DNA from 2 places in the Streptomyces sp. NA04227 genome. Region 1 is predicted to be linked to the other one. Evidence: riboswitches for the same ligand, from Rfam matches in the RefSeq annotation. Region 1 holds a riboswitch; the other holds the start of a gene.

Region 1 (7,623 bases):
CCGCCGAAGTAACCGGCGATGACTCCGAAGAGGGTGCCGAGGACCACGGCCACGGCCGCCGAGGCCACCGCCACGAGCAGCGAGATACGGGCGCCGTAGACGACCCGGCTGAAGATGTCGCGGCCGGTGTTGGGCTCGACGCCGAACAGGTACTCCCCGCTCATGCCGCCGTAGTCGCCCTTGGGCAGGTTGGTGATGTCCTCGAGCTGGTCCTGGTGGAACTCGGTGGGCGGGTGCCCGAAGAGGCTGACGATCAGCGGCGCGAAGATTGCCACGAGAATGAGCACGACCACGGTGATGCCGCCGGCGAGCGCGACCTTGTCCTGCTTCAGACGACGCCAGGCGATTTGCTTGAGGGAGCGGCCCTCCACCTTCTTCGCCCCGGCGTCGGCTGCCGTTTCGACAGTCGCGGCCGCTTCGGTTTCCGCGGTCGTGTCGTGCATTGGCGCCGTCATAGTGGCAGGGACCCCTCTCAACCGGCGGTGGCCGGCGCACACTTGCCGCGGTAGCGGCGTGATCAGTCCGTCGTACGCATCAGGGCGCAAAGCCCTTTGGAGCGGGAGTCTTCAACGTGCGCCGGATCACGTGCCAGATCTCCCGGTGAATGGATGCCTAACCGTGATGCTGTCTGGGGGGTTCCGTTATCCGAACAGTCGGGAACGCCCCTCGGACGCAGGACAGTTGGGGGTAAGCGGTTTCACAGGCGTGGAAGTCGCCCTCAATGGACACCAGATGTCAGCAGAGTGGACAACGGACACAAAGACGTCACTTCAGGTGAATTCGACGTGAAGGAAAGGCTCCGCTTGAAGCCGGAGGGGCGACGTGGGGCGCGTTCGCGACGCCGTGACGGGATTCGGCGGGGGTGCGCCACGGCTTGGCGAATGTCCCGTATGCGTGAATTAGCGGGTTACGGATCAGACGCCATCCGAACCTCGCCAACCCGGGCAATTCACCACGATCCGCCGCTCGGGGCGAACGGCCGCAAACAGTGCAACTCCCCGTACTGCAAAGCCTCGCGGAGGTCCGCCGGCCGGGCCGAATCGGGACCGGCCGGACCGCGGATCAAACCGGCGCGAAGGGGTCAGTACGCCCCGTGCGGCGGCGGATAGCCGTACCCCGACACCGGCGGCGCGGCGGCCGGGCCGGGGGGCTCGCGGTCGTAGAACGGGCGGGCGTGGGCGCGCAGCCACATGGCCACCGGGTCGTGCTCGTCGGTGAGCGCGACGGTGGACACGGCGAGGCCCTCGGGCACCGCGCCGACCGACTGGCGCATCATCGTGTGCACCGACTCGACGGCCGGCGCCGAGGACTCGTACACGTCCAGGCCGATGACGAGGTACGGGGCGCCGAGCGCGGGCTGTACCCAGGCGCGGCGCAGGGAGCGGACGGCCGGGGTGCGGTACGCGTGCTGGCCGAGCAGGGCGTAGAACTGCGGGAGATCCAGGGTGGGTTCGCTCAGCCGCAGCGGTCCGGCCGGGTGCCGGTCGAGTCCGCCCGCGATACGGCGCAGGTCCGCCCAGGGGACGCCGACGCCGCCGCCGGGTGCGTGCGGATTGAGCCAGATGCCGTGCCGGTCGGGGAACATGGCCCGGGCGATGTCCGGGCCGCCGACGATCTCGTAGGCGCGGTTCCAGCCGCTGGCGGTCAGCTCCTGCGCGGAGGTGACACAGGGCGCGTAGTCGAAGCCGCCGACCGCCATGTTGCCGTACTGGGCGTCGGGCGAACCGGGCTGGCCGTGCCACAGGAGCATCCACAACTGGCCCGAGGGGTCGGCGAGGGCGCGCAACAGGGACTCGTACGCCTCGTAGTTTCCCGGCGTCACCTGGCGCAGCAGGTGCTCGACCTGGCCTGCCGCGGCCGTGCCCGACGCGCTCACTTATGCCCCGCCCCTTCGTGCCGTACCTACGTGACGTACTCGACGTACCGATGTCCGCGCGCGCTCACGCGACTTCGCGGCAGCGCCGCCCGGTCATGTAACCAGCTTAGATCGCCGCACCGACACGACCTCGGCGCCCGGCGCGGGCGGCGCTCAGTGGTCCCTCCGGTAGAAGGGCCGCACCTTGTCGCGCATCCAGTCGGCCACGGGATCCTGGGCAATGTCCAGGAGCACGATGTTCACCGGCCAGTCGACCGGGACGCGGCCCAGTGCGCGGCCGAGGGCGTCCAGCGGCTCCTCGCGCGCGGCCTGGGCGTGCGGCAGCAGTTCGACGCCGATGAAAAGCACCGGGCCGCCGTCCTCGATGCGGGCCAGACAGCGGCGGGCGGAGGACACCACACCGGTCGCCTCGAACTCGGCGGAGGCCGCGGACAGGAAGTCGACCGGGTCGTCCTGCCAGTCCGGCGCGAAGAGCTGGACCCGGCCACCGCTCACGGGCCCGTCCAGCTCGCTGCGCCTGCCGCGGCACAACTCGGCCACGGCGGCGGGCGGCAGCGGGATGCCCACGGTGCCGTCGGGGTTCACCGCGATGCCCAACTGCGGAGGCAGGCCGCGGGCGAACTCCACGGCCGGGGCGACGGTGAACGACATGTGGTCGCCGACGGCCTGCCGCAACTGCTGCTCCGAGCTGAAGACGGGGACGTAGGCCTGGCCCTCGATCTCCATCGCGGGCAGGTCGAGCGTGGCGCTCTGCTGACTGCCGCCGCTGGGCAGCGGCACCCACAGATGACTGCGGCCGAGCACCTCCACGATGCGGCCGCCCGCGGCGGGCACACCGAGCGAGGCCGCCAGGACCTCCTCCAGCTCGTTGCCGGGCCAGCCGCCGTGCGGATGGGGCTGGGGCCGCGTCGGTATGTCCATGTCCTGCGTCCTGCCTGCCGATCGGTCGGGTGCCGCCGCTCGCGTCGCGCGCGGGCGCGTTGTCTGCATTCGCACCCTAACGTGTGGGCGCACAGCGGGGGTTGGGGAGGCCGGGGGCGGTACGCGTCCGATCAGTACCGGCCGGATCCGGTCACCGACCGTCCAGTCGGATCGCGCTCAGCCGGTCCGCCGCCGGGCGGTCGAGGAGGACCGCCGAGGCACAGCCGCGCGGCAGCCGTCCGCGGGCGGCGGAGGCGATCAGGCGGGCGGTCGTCCTGCGGTGGCGCCCGAAGGCGTAGCGCGAGACGCGGCGGCCGCGCCCCAGTTGACCGGCCAGCGCCTGCTCGGCCGGGACGTCGAGGAGCAGCAGATGCAGCCGGGCGCCGCGGCGCCCGGCCTCGCGGGCGAGCCAGCGCCGGACCCAGGCCTGGGTGCCGCAGTCGTGGACCACCACGCCGCCCCCGCCGCGCAGGGTGCGCCACAGCCGGACGTAGTGCGCGAGGCGGACCAGCGGGCGGTAGACGGCGTACGGCAGCTTGGCGGGCATCCGCCGGGCCCAGCGCTCCCTGGTGTCCTGCGAGTCGATGCGCGCGCCGGGCACCGTGCGCCGCATCAGCGTGGACTTGCCGCTGCCGGGCAGCCCGGAGACGACGACCAGGTCGCCCTCGGTGAACCGCAGCTCACACGGCGTGCGCCCGTCGCGCCCGCGCAGGTCCCGTACCACCGGGACGGCGCCGTCGCGGGCACTCGCCCGGCGCCGGGCGCCTTCCCCGGACGGGGCACCCACCTGGGCGGGCACCGCCACCGGGACGGCTGTCGCGCAGGCCCTGGGCCTGTGCCTCATGAACGCCATCAACGTCCTCTCCGAGCCTGTGCAGGGCCCCTCTCCACCGAGTGTAAAGAGGGAGTAATGCGGCGGGTGGCGGAAACGGCCGGAAGTTGCACACCTGCCGCTGGGGAAGGTCGGCATGCAATGATGTGCCCGCCAACTCCATACAGGCCGCTTGAATCCGCGCGGGAGAGCTCTCAGCCAGTCGGCTGGGGCGCCGAAGGAGCAAGTCCCTCCCTTGAATCTCTCAGGCCCAGATACCGCGCGGGCGAGGCACATCTGAAAAGCGGGCACGGCCGTCCACGGACGCCGGGCCCCACCCAAGGTGCAAACCGGACGGGATCCGCGCGTCGGATCCGGCTTCCGGCGAACCTCTCAGGTTCCGATGACAGATGGGGAGGAACGACCTCGCCGACCTGTCTTCCGGACTTGGAGCCCGTATGAGCAATACGATCCGCCGCACCGCCCTCGACGGTGTGCACCGCGCGCTCGGCGCGACGATGACCGACTTCGCGGGCTGGGACATGCCGCTGCGGTACTCCAGCGAACGCGAGGAGCACACCGCGGTCCGCACCAAGGCCGGACTGTTCGACCTCTCGCACATGGGCGAGATCACCGTGACCGGCCCGCAGGCGGTCGACCTGCTCGACCACGCCCTGGTCGGCAACATCTCCACCGTCGGCGCGGGCCGCGCCCGCTACACGATGATCTGCCAGGAGGACGGCGGCGTCCTGGACGACCTGATCGTCTACCGCCTCGACTCCGGCGAGGGCCCGCGTACGTACATGGTGGTCGCCAACGCCTCCAACGCGCAGACCGTCCTGGACGCCCTGACCGAGCGCGCCGCCGGTTTCGACGCCGAGGTCCGCGACGACCGCGAGGCCTACGCGCTGCTCGCGGTCCAGGGCCCCGAGTCCCCTGGCATCCTCAAGTCGCTCACTGACGCCGACCTGGACGGCCTCAAGTACTACGCGGGTCTGCCCGGCACGGTCGCCGGGGTCCCGGCCCTGATCGCCCGTACCGGATACACCGGCGAGGACGGCTTCGAGCTGTTCGTCGAGCCGCAGTACGCCGAGAAGCTGTGGCAGGCGCTCACCGAGGCGGGCGCGGACAAGGGCCTGATCGCCTGTGGCCTGTCCTGCCGCGACACGCTGCGCCTGGAGGCGGGCATGCCGCTGTACGGGCACGAGCTGACCACCTCGCTGACCCCGTTCGACGCGGGCCTGGGCCGGGTCGTGAAGTTCGAGAAGGCCACCGCCGAGGGCGCGCCCAAGCCCTTCGTGGGCCGCGCCGCCCTGGAAGCCGCGGCCGAGCGGGCCGAGCAGAACCCGCCGCGCAAGCTCGTCGGCCTGATCGCCGAGGGCCGCCGGGTGCCGCGCGCCGGTTACCAGGTCGTCGCCGACGGCAAGGTGATCGGCCAGGTCACCTCCGGCGCTCCCTCGCCCACCCTGGGCAAGCCGATCGCCATGGCGTACGTCGACGCCGCGCACGCCGAGCCCGGCACCGCCGGAGTGGGTGTGGACATCCGGGGCAGTCACGAGCCGTACGAGGTCGTGGCGCTCCCCTTCTACAAGCGCCGGAAGTAGTTCCATCACAGGAGGGCCGCGCGGCCCTCACGGCGGCGGCGTTCCAGGCCACCGCGGTGTCCCGACGTGACGCATGTCCCTGCGCCCGTCTCGCATCGCAAGACCATCCGTTCATCAGCACAGGCCCGCGTACAGGAGAATTCAGGTCATGAACAACCCCCAGCAGCTGCGTTACAGCAAGGAGCACGAGTGGCTGTCGGCCGCCGAGGACGGCGTGGCGACGGTCGGCATCACGGAGTACGCGGCGAACTCGCTCGGCGATGTCGTCTACGCCGATCTCCCCGCGGCCGGCACGAGCGTCACCGCCGGTGAGACCTGTGGCGAGCTGGAGTCGACGAAGTCGGTGAGCGACCTCTACTCGCCCGTCTCGGGCGAGGTCACCGAGTTCAACGAGGAAGTCGTCGCCGACCCGGCGCTCGTCAACTCCGCCCCGTTCGAGGGTGGGTGGCTGTTCAAGGTACGCGTCAGCGAGGAGCCGGGCGACCTGCTCAGCGCCGACGAGTACACCGAGTTCGCCTCCGGCAGCACCAACTGAGACCGACCGACAGGGATCGTGATGTCGCTTCTCAACACTCCCCTCCATGAGCTCGACCCGGACGTCGCCGCAGCCGTCGACGCCGAGCTCGGCCGCCAGCAGTCCACTCTCGAGATGATCGCCTCGGAGAACTTCGCCCCCGTCGCCGTGATGGAGGCACAGGGCTCGGTTCTCACCAACAAGTACGCCGAGGGCTACCCCGGCCGCCGCTACTACGGCGGCTGTGAGCACGTCGACGTGGTCGAGCAGATCGCCATCGACCGCATCAAGGAGCTCTTCGGCGCCGAGCACGCCAACGTGCAGCCCCACTCGGGCGCGCAGGCCAACGCCGCCGCGATGTTCGCCCTGCTCAAGCCGGGCGACACCATCATGGGTCTGAACCTGGCGCACGGCGGCCACCTGACCCACGGCATGAAGATCAACTTCTCCGGCAAGCTCTACAACGTGGTCGCCTACCACGTCGACGACAAGACCGGTCAGGTCGACATGGCCGAGGTCGAGCGCCTGGCCAAGGAGTCCAAGCCGAAGCTGATCGTGGCGGGCTGGTCCGCGTACCCGCGTCAGCTCGACTTCGCCGCCTTCCGCCGGATCGCGGACGAGGTCGGCGCGTATCTGATGGTCGACATGGCCCACTTCGCGGGTCTGGTCGCCGCCGGTCTGCACCCCAACCCGGTGCCGCACGCGCACATCGTGACGACCACCACCCACAAGACCCTCGGCGGTCCGCGCGGTGGCGTGATCCTCTCCACCGCCGAGCTGGCGAAGAAGATCAACTCCGCGGTGTTCCCGGGCCAGCAGGGCGGTCCGCTGGAGCACGTGATCGCCGCGAAGGCCGTCTCCTTCAAGGTGGCCGCCTCCGAGGAGTTCAAGGAGCGCCAGGAGCGCACCCTGGCCGGGGCCCGGCTCATCGCCGAGCGCCTGGTCAAGGACGACGTGACTCAGGTGGGTGTCTCGGTCCTCTCCGGCGGCACCGACGTCCACCTGGTCCTCGTCGACCTGCGGGACAGCGAGCTGGACGGTCAGCAGGCCGAGGACCGGCTGCACGAGGTCGGCATCACGGTCAACCGCAACGCGGTCCCCAACGACCCGCGCCCGCCGATGGTCACCTCCGGGCTGCGCATCGGCACCCCGGCGCTGGCCACCCGCGGCTTCGGCGAGGAGGACTTCACGGAGGTCGCGGACATCATCGCCGAGACCCTCAAGCCGTCCTTCGACAAGGAGGCGCTCGCGGCCCGCGTCTCCGCCCTGGCCGCGAAGCACCCGCTCTACCCCGGCCTGACGAAGTAGCGGCCCGCACGGAGTGCCCGTGCGCCGTTCCCGCCCGAACGGCAGTGAAACGGGACGGAACACCGGAAAGAACCTCGCATGAGGAAACTCCGGGGTGAAACCTCTCACTCCTGAGCACTCCGTGCGGAACGTACGATTGTCCGGGCGCCGTGACACCACGGCGCCCGGACGGTCCGGCCACCACCCACGGCCGCACCGTCCGCACGCCACCCGCGCCGCACCGCCCCGGACGCGCGACCCGCACCACCCCCGACGGACGACGACGTCCGCCACCCTGGAGGAGTTCCCGTGGCCATCTCGGTCTTCGACCTGTTCTCGATCGGCATCGGCCCGTCCAGCTCCCATACGGTCGGCCCGATGCGCGCGGCCCGGATGTTCTCCGCCCGCCTCAAGAACGAGGGCCTGCTCGCGCACACCGTCTCCATACGGTCCGAGCTGTACGGCTCCCTCGGCGCCACCGGCCACGGCCACGGCACCCCCAAGGCGGTACTCCTCGGTCTGGAGGGCGAGTCCCCGCGCACCGTGGACGTCAACCACGCCGACACCCGCGTCGAGGAGATCAAGTCCTCCGGCCGGATCAATCTGCTCG
Region 2 (7,623 bases), 5.5 Mb from region 1:
TACGCGATGGCCCTGGCCCGCGACGAGCGTCCGGTGGTGGCCGAGCGGGACGCCAAGTCGGTCTCGGTGGAGGACACCTACGACGTGGACATCCACGACCGGGTGCGGGTGCGCTTCGAAGTGCAGCGGCTGGCCGACCGCTGTGTGCACCGGCTGCGCGAGGCGGGTCGGTCGGGCCGCACGGTCGTACTGAAGGTGCGCAGGTACGACTTCTCGACGCTCACCCGGTCCGAGACCCTGCGCGGACCCACCGACGACCGGACCGTCGTGCGCGAGGCGGCGGCCCGGCTCCTGGAGTCCGTCGACACCACCGGCGGCGTACGACTCCTCGGCGTCGGGGTCACCGGCCTGGCGGACTACACGCAGGAGGATCTGTTCGCCCAGGCGGCGGGCGGGGCGGAGCCGGATCCGGAGCCGGGGCACGAACCGGCGCCGCAGACGCCCCAGGAGACCCCGGCGCCTGCCGAGGCCACCTGGCACGCGGGTCACGACGTACGGCACAGCGAGTACGGGCACGGGTGGGTGCAGGGCAGCGGCCTCGGCAGGGTCACCGTGCGCTTCGAGACGCCCGGCTCGGCGCCCGGGAGGGTGCGTACGTTCCGCAGCGACGACCCGGACTTGGAGCGGGCGGAGCCGCTGCCCCTGGTGTCGGCGCTGCCGGTCGATCCGGCCCGGGCGGGCGGTGCTCAGGCCTCTTCGGAGCCCGCGAGTCGGCCGAAGTCGCGGTCCGGCGGTGGCGGTGAGGCGGGGGCGATGTCCAGTCCGTAGTGGCGGTAGAGCTGGAGTTCCTGCTCGGGGGAGAGGTGCCGGCCGACGCCGAAGTCCGGGGCGTCCTTGATCAGGGCACGGTCGTAGGGGACGCGCAGCGTGTCCTCGGCGAGCTCGCTCGGCTCCAGGGGGACGAAGGCGTCCCGGCCGAACAGACCCGTCCGTATGGCAGCCCATTCCGGCTCGCCCGTGGCGTCGTCGAGGTAGACCTCGGCGATGGTGCCGATCTTGGCGCCGGTGCGGTCGAAGGCCTTGCGGCCGATCAGCTTGCGGGGATCGATGTCGGTCTGCACGTGCTCCTCCAAGTGGCCGGAACAACTGGGCGCAATCATCCGTAAACACTACGAAATAGCAGAATGGAGATTGCGGCCACTTGAGCGATGGGTGGCCGGGGACGCGCTGGTAGGCTGGCTGATGGCTGTCGACCCCGTGCGGGAGAGTCCCGGGCCCGCTGACACAGCGAGCCGGGGCGCCGAAGGAGCAAATCCTCCCCGGAATCTCTCAGGCACCCGTACCGCACGGACGAGGTCACTCTGGAAAGCAGGGCGGACGCGACGGCTTCCGCTCTCACCGACGGTGAAAACCGGCCGCAACTGGCCCGGTGAAGCTCTCAGGTCGAGATGACAGAGGGGGAGGCCGTCAGGGCACCGGTGCCGAGGTGCCCCCCGAAGGTCGTACACGACCAGGAGGCCTCCGACATGACCCGTATTCCGCTGACGCGACTCGAGCAGGGCACGCCCTTCGAAAAGCGCCACATCGGTCCCGATTCCGAAGCCTGCGCGAAGATGCTCGCCCAGGTCGGCTACGGCTCCCTCGACGAGCTCACCGCCGCCGCGGTGCCCGATGTGATCAAGAGCGCCGAGGCCCTCGCGCTGCCCGGCGCCCGCACCGAGCCCGAGGTGATCGCGGAACTGCGCACGCTGGCCGACCGCAACCAGGTCCTCGGCTCCATGATCGGACTGGGCTACTACGGCACCTTCACGCCGCCCGTGGTGCTGCGCAACGTCATGGAGAACCCCGCCTGGTACACGGCCTACACGCCGTACCAGCCGGAGATCTCGCAGGGCCGCCTGGAGGCGCTGCTCAACTTCCAGACGATGGTCGCCGACCTCACCGGGCTGCCCACCTCGGGTGCCTCGCTCCTGGACGAGGGCACCGCCGCCGCGGAGGCGATGGCCCTCGCGCGCCGGGTGGGCAAGGTCAAGAACGGTCTGTTCCTCGTCGACGCGGAGGTGCTGCCGCAGACGATCGCCGTGCTCGAGACCCGCGCGGAGCCGACCGGCGTCGAGGTCCTCGTCGCCGATCTGTCCGAGGGCCTGCCCGCCGAGGCCGTCGAGCGCGGCATCAGCGGTGTGCTGCTGCAGTACCCCGGCGCCTCCGGTGTCGTACGCGACATCAAGCCCCTGATCGAGCAGGCGCAGGAGGCCGGTGCCGTCGTCACCGTCTGCGCCGACCTGCTCGCCCTGACCCTGCTGAAGTCGCCCGGCGAGCTCGGCGCCGACATCGCGGTCGGCACCACGCAGCGCTTCGGTGTCCCGATGGGCTTCGGCGGACCGCACGCCGGTTACATGGCCGTCCGCGAGAAGTTCGCGCGCAGCCTGCCCGGACGTCTGGTCGGCGTGTCCGTGGACGCCGACGGCAACCGGGCCTACCGCCTCGCGCTCCAGACGCGTGAGCAGCACATCCGCCGTGAGAAGGCGACCAGCAACATCTGTACCGCCCAGGTGCTGCTCGCCGTGATGGCCGGTATGTACGCCGTCTACCACGGTCCCGAGGGACTGAAGGCGATCGCCGGGCGCACCCACCGCTACGCCACGATCCTGGCCGCGGGTCTGCGCGAGGGCGGCGTCGAGCTGGTGCACACCGCCTACTTCGACACCCTGACCGCGCGGGTGCCCGGCCGGGCCGAGGCCGTCGTCGCGGCGGCCCGCGAGGGCGGCGTCAACCTGCGTCAGGTGGACGCCGACCACGTCTCGATGGCCTGCGACGAGACCACCAACCGCGCGCAACTGGCCGCCGTCTGGCAGGCGTTCGGAGTCCCGGCGGACCTCGAGCGCATCGAGGCGCTGGACGCCGAGGCCGCGGACACGCTGCCCGAGGCGCTGCTGCGCACCGACGAGTACCTGACCCACCCGGTGTTCCACGAGCACCGCTCGGAGACCGCGATGCTGCGCTACCTGCGCCGCCTCGCGGACCGCGACTACGCGCTCGACCGCGGCATGATCCCGCTCGGCTCCTGCACGATGAAGCTGAACGCCACCACCGAGATGGAGCCGGTGACCTGGCCGGAGTTCGGCGCGCTGCACCCCTTCGCGCCCGCCGAGCAGGCCGAGGGCTACCTGACCCTGATCCGGGAGCTGGAGGAGCGCCTCGCCGAGGTCACCGGCTACGACAAGGTCTCCCTCCAGCCCAACGCCGGTTCGCAGGGCGAGCTCGCGGGCCTGCTCGCGGTGCGCGCGTACCACCGCGCGAACGGCGACACCCGGCGCACCGTCTGCCTGATCCCGTCCTCCGCGCACGGCACCAACGCGGCCAGCGCGGTGATGGCGGGCATGAAGGTCGTCGTCGTGAAGACCGCCGAGGACGGCGAGATCGACGTCGAGGACCTGCGCGCCAAGATCGAGCAGTACCGCGACGAACTGTCGGTGCTGATGATCACCTACCCCTCGACGCACGGCGTCTTCGAGGAGCACGTCGCGGACATCTGCGCCGCGGTGCACGACGCGGGCGGCCAGGTCTACGTGGACGGCGCCAACCTCAACGCGCTGGTCGGCCTCGCCAAGCCCGGTCACTTCGGCGGCGACGTCTCGCATCTCAACCTGCACAAGACGTTCTGCATCCCGCACGGCGGCGGCGGTCCGGGTGTGGGCCCGGTCGGGGTACGGGCGCACCTCGCCCCGTATCTGCCGAACCACCCGCTCCAGCCCGCGGCCGGGCCTCAGACCGGTGTGGGCCCGATCTCCGCCGCTCCCTGGGGCTCGGCGGGCATCCTGCCGATCTCGTGGTCGTACGTCCGGCTCATGGGCGGCGAGGGCCTCAAGCGCGCCACCCAGGTGGCGGTGCTCAGCGCCAACTACATCGCCAAGCGGCTCGAACCGCACTTCCCGGTGCTCTACACCGGCCCGGGCGGCCTGGTGGCGCACGAGTGCATCATCGACCTGCGTCCGCTGACCCAGGCCACGGGCGTGTCCGTGGACGACGTCGCCAAGCGGCTCATCGACTACGGCTTCCACGCGCCGACCATGTCGTTCCCGGTGGCCGGGACTTTGATGATCGAGCCCACCGAGAGCGAGGACCTGGCCGAGCTCGACCGCTTCTGCGAGACGATGATCGCCATCCGCGCGGAGATCGAGAAGGTCGGCACCGGCGCGTGGCCCGCCGAGGACAACCCGCTGCGCAACGCCCCGCACACCGCGGGCACGCTTGCCGGGGACTGGGACCACGCGTACAGCCGCGAGGAGGCGGTCTTCCCGAGCGGTGTCAGCGCCGCGGACAAGTACTGGCCGCCGGTGCGCCGCATCGACCAGGCTTTCGGCGACCGCAACCTGGTGTGCTCCTGCCCGCCGCTGGACGCGTACGAGGACTGACGGTGAGCGGTCCGTCCCCCGTTCGGCGGGTGGGCGGACCGGACACAACTCGGGGCCGCTCCCGGTCGATTCGGCCGGGAGCGGCCCCGAGGGCGTTCTGTGCGGTGGTCAGGCCGCCCGGACGACCCGCCCTGCGGCCAGCGGCCGGTGCGGGGCGATGATCTGCCCGTTGGGCAGCAGCTCACCGGTGTCCTCGAACAGCAGCACGCCGTTGCACAGCAGGCTCCAGCCCTGTTCCGGGTGATGCGCCACCGGGAGTGCGGCCTCCCGGTCGGCGGATTCTGCGGACGGGCAGGCTGGCTGGTGCTTGCACATGGCTGGGATCTCTCGCTGCGTCGTGATGTCTGTCCTGCGGCCCGGCTCGGCGCTGGTGCCGCCCCCCGTGTTCTCGTTCATGCCGCCCCCGTGTGGTGTGGAGTCTTCCTGTTCCCAGTGTTGCCCTGCGGGTGCGGATCCGCAGGGATTTCGCCGCAGCTCCCGTCACAGGTTGATGACGCCTCGCTCGTATGAACGGTTCGGCCGGGGTTCACCGTCACTTCGGGTGGTCCTTGCCCACCCGGCCGTGCCATGGCGCGTGGCCCGGACGGATCAGGCGGTGGTCCGCAGCAGGGGCGCTGCCAGGCGAAGGCTCAGCAGCGGCCGCAGTTCCGCCACCTGGCGCGGCCGGTGCGCGGCGATGCCCGGCGGTGCGGGCGCCAGCGGCACGAGCAGGTCGGTGGGGGCGGGACTGCCCGCGGCGCCGTCCGCGGCGCAGTCGCCGTGCAGCCACAGCGTCAGCATGTACAGCTCCGGGACCGACAGCAGACGCACCTGGTGCGGGCCCGCCAGGGCCTCGGCCTGTCGCAGCGCGCGCTCGGTGGCCGTCACGTACGGGCCCTCGAAGAAGTGCGAGAAGGCCCAGCCGTCCGGCGTCGGACGGGTGTCCGCCGCGGCGAGCACGTGCTCGGCGCCCCGGATCAGAAAGCGCCAGCCCGCGAGCCGGGTGCTCAGGACGCCGTCCTGCGGGATCCGGTCGAGCACGTGCAGCGGCAGCGGGAACTCGGCGGAGAGCGGCCCGCCGGCGGTCCTGAGGGAGGGAGTGTGCGCCTCGTCGACCGCGGTGGGCGAAGCGAGTGCGGTGAGGACGCTGCGCAGGGCGGGCGCCGGGGCAGGGGGCACATGCAGCGGCATGATGGGTCGCCTCTCATTTGACAGGCAGGAGGAAGCGAAGGCAGTGCAGACAGCGCTGTCGGCTCAGCTCTCGGGGTGCGAGGTGAGTGGGCTCGCGTATACCGCGGGGCACCAACTCTCCGCCTCGTCCGCGAAGTTTATACGAAGGATGTTCACGTCGCGTTTCCGCTAGCCCTTATGGATATCGCGGGCAAGGGCGTATTCGGACGGCGTTCGAAGGTGCGCTTCCGCATTTCGGGGCGAGTGCGGGCGCGTGACCTGCGGCTGTTAACCCGCTGCGGACGGCCGAATATCGTCCGCGATTTCACGGATCGCCTTTCACAACCGTCCCGGGAATGTGCTCCAGGCCTGTGCCCGGTGAATGTGCCACTTCTCAGCCTACTGTCCTGGTGGTCCATGACGGGGGGCTTGTCGATCACTTTAGCGGGCATCATGGAGCGTGACACCGCGGCCGGATCTTTGGGCTGCCCGATCGGGGAAGGATGCTTCGATGGGCGAGAAGGTCGAGGCGGAGGTGCGGGGGCTCGCCGACCGCCGTCAGTACCGCAGGAAGCTGCACATGTGCCTGGCGGGGCTGGAGCGGTTGCTGGACGAGGAGCGGTTCGACAGGCCCCGGAATCTCATGGGGCTGGAGATCGAGCTGAATCTGGTGGGCAGTGACGGTCTGCCGCGGATGCGTAATGCGCAAGTGCTGGAACGTATCGCTTCGACGGATTTCCAGACCGAGCTAGGAATGTTCAATCTCGAAGTGAACATCGCTCCGCACCGGCTGACCGGCCGCGTTCTCGACCGGCTCGCCGAGGAGTTGCGGACCGGGCTCGCCTATGCGGACCGCAAGGCCGGTGAAGTGTCCGCGGGGATCGTGATGATCGGCATTCTGCCGACGCTCGACCAGGAAGATCTGGTGTCCGCGAATCTTTCCGCCGGCGATCGCTACACCCTTCTCAACGATCAGATGCGCGCGGCCCGCGGCGAGGATTTCACGCTCGATATCGACGGCGTGGAACGGCTCATCGGCACCTCCTCCTCGATCGCCCCCGAAGCGGCGTGCACCTCGGTGCAGTTGCACCTGCAGGTCACCCCCGAACGGTTCCCCGACGTGTGGAACTCGGCGCAGGCACTGGCCGCCGTGCAGGTGGCCATAGGCGCCAACTCGCCGTTCCTGTTCGGCCGTGAGCTGTGGCGGGAGTCCCGGCCTCCGCTGTTCCAGCAGTCCACCGACACCCGGCCCGAGGAACTCCGCGCCCAAGGGGTGCGTCCGCGCACCTGGTTCGGCGAGCGCTGGATCGAGTCGGCGTACGACCTCTTCGAGGAGAACCTGCGGTACTTCCCGCCGCTGCTGCCGATCTGCGACCCGGAGGACCCGCTCGCCGTACTGGATGCGGGCGGCGTACCGAAGCTGTCCGAACTGGTCCTGCACAACGGCACCGTGTACCGCTGGAACCGGCCCGTCTACGACGTCCGCGACGGGCGGCCGCACCTGCGCGTGGAGAACAGAGTGCTGCCCGCCGGTCCGACCGTCACCGACGTCATGGCCAACACCGCCTTCTACTACGGCGCGATCCGTGCCCTGGCCGAGGACGCCCGGCACCTGTGGGCCCGGCTGCCGTTCGAGGCGGCCGCCGCCAACTTCGAGACGGCCTGTCGGCACGGCATCGACGCCGAGCTGGAGTGGCCGCGGCGCGGACGGCACGGCGGCACCGTACGGATGCCCGCCGTCACCCTGGTCCTGGAGGAACTGCTGCCGCTCGCCGCGGCCGGGCTCGACGCCTGGGGCGTCGAGCCCGTGGACCGGGACCACTATCTGGGCGTGATCGAGGAGCGGTGCCGCCGCGGGGTCAACGGCGCTTCCTGGCAGGCGGACACCTTCCACCACGCCCTGGACAGCGGCCTCGACCGGCGTACCGCCCTGGCGGCGACGACCCGCCGCTACGCCGAACTGATGCGCACCGACGCCCCGGTGCACACCTGGCCCATCGGCGTACCGGCGCCCGCGCTGCCGGGGCGGTGAGCGCGGCGGTTCAGCGCTGGGAACGGAAGCCCGAGGTCATGATGGCCTTGAGGATCACGGACTGGATCACCGTCGGGTCGGACACCT

What was found. A riboswitch is a leader RNA that binds a small molecule or an ion and turns the genes downstream of it on or off. The one in region 1 is predicted to bind glycine.
Region 2: another riboswitch for glycine. It lies ahead of gcvP (aminomethyl-transferring glycine dehydrogenase); the one in region 1 lies ahead of gcvT (glycine cleavage system aminomethyltransferase GcvT).

What each region holds. Positions count from the first base shown of each region.
Region 1 covers NZ_CP054918.1:6,102,569-6,110,191, reverse strand. The annotation lists gene HUT18_RS26005 (ABC transporter permease) at 1-455, opposite strand, end outside; gene HUT18_RS26000 (enhanced serine sensitivity protein SseB C-terminal domain-containing protein) at 1,082-1,876, opposite strand; gene HUT18_RS25995 (enhanced serine sensitivity protein SseB) at 2,030-2,797, opposite strand; gene HUT18_RS25990 (AAA family ATPase) at 2,949-3,641, opposite strand; glycine riboswitch at 3,803-3,899, shown strand; gene gcvT (glycine cleavage system aminomethyltransferase GcvT) at 4,067-5,212, shown strand; gene gcvH (glycine cleavage system protein GcvH) at 5,361-5,747, shown strand; gene glyA (serine hydroxymethyltransferase) at 5,769-7,034, shown strand; gene HUT18_RS25970 (L-serine ammonia-lyase) at 7,323-7,623, shown strand, end outside.
Region 2 covers NZ_CP054918.1:623,907-631,529, reverse strand. The annotation lists gene HUT18_RS02395 (DNA polymerase IV) at 1-768, shown strand, start outside; gene HUT18_RS02390 (PRC-barrel domain-containing protein) at 687-1,061, opposite strand; glycine riboswitch at 1,191-1,295, shown strand; gene gcvP (aminomethyl-transferring glycine dehydrogenase) at 1,467-4,355, shown strand; gene HUT18_RS02380 (DUF5999 family protein) at 4,464-4,670, opposite strand; gene HUT18_RS02375 (hypothetical protein) at 4,944-5,525, opposite strand; gene HUT18_RS02370 (glutamate-cysteine ligase family protein) at 6,016-7,536, shown strand; gene HUT18_RS02365 (substrate-binding and VWA domain-containing protein) at 7,547-7,623, opposite strand, start outside.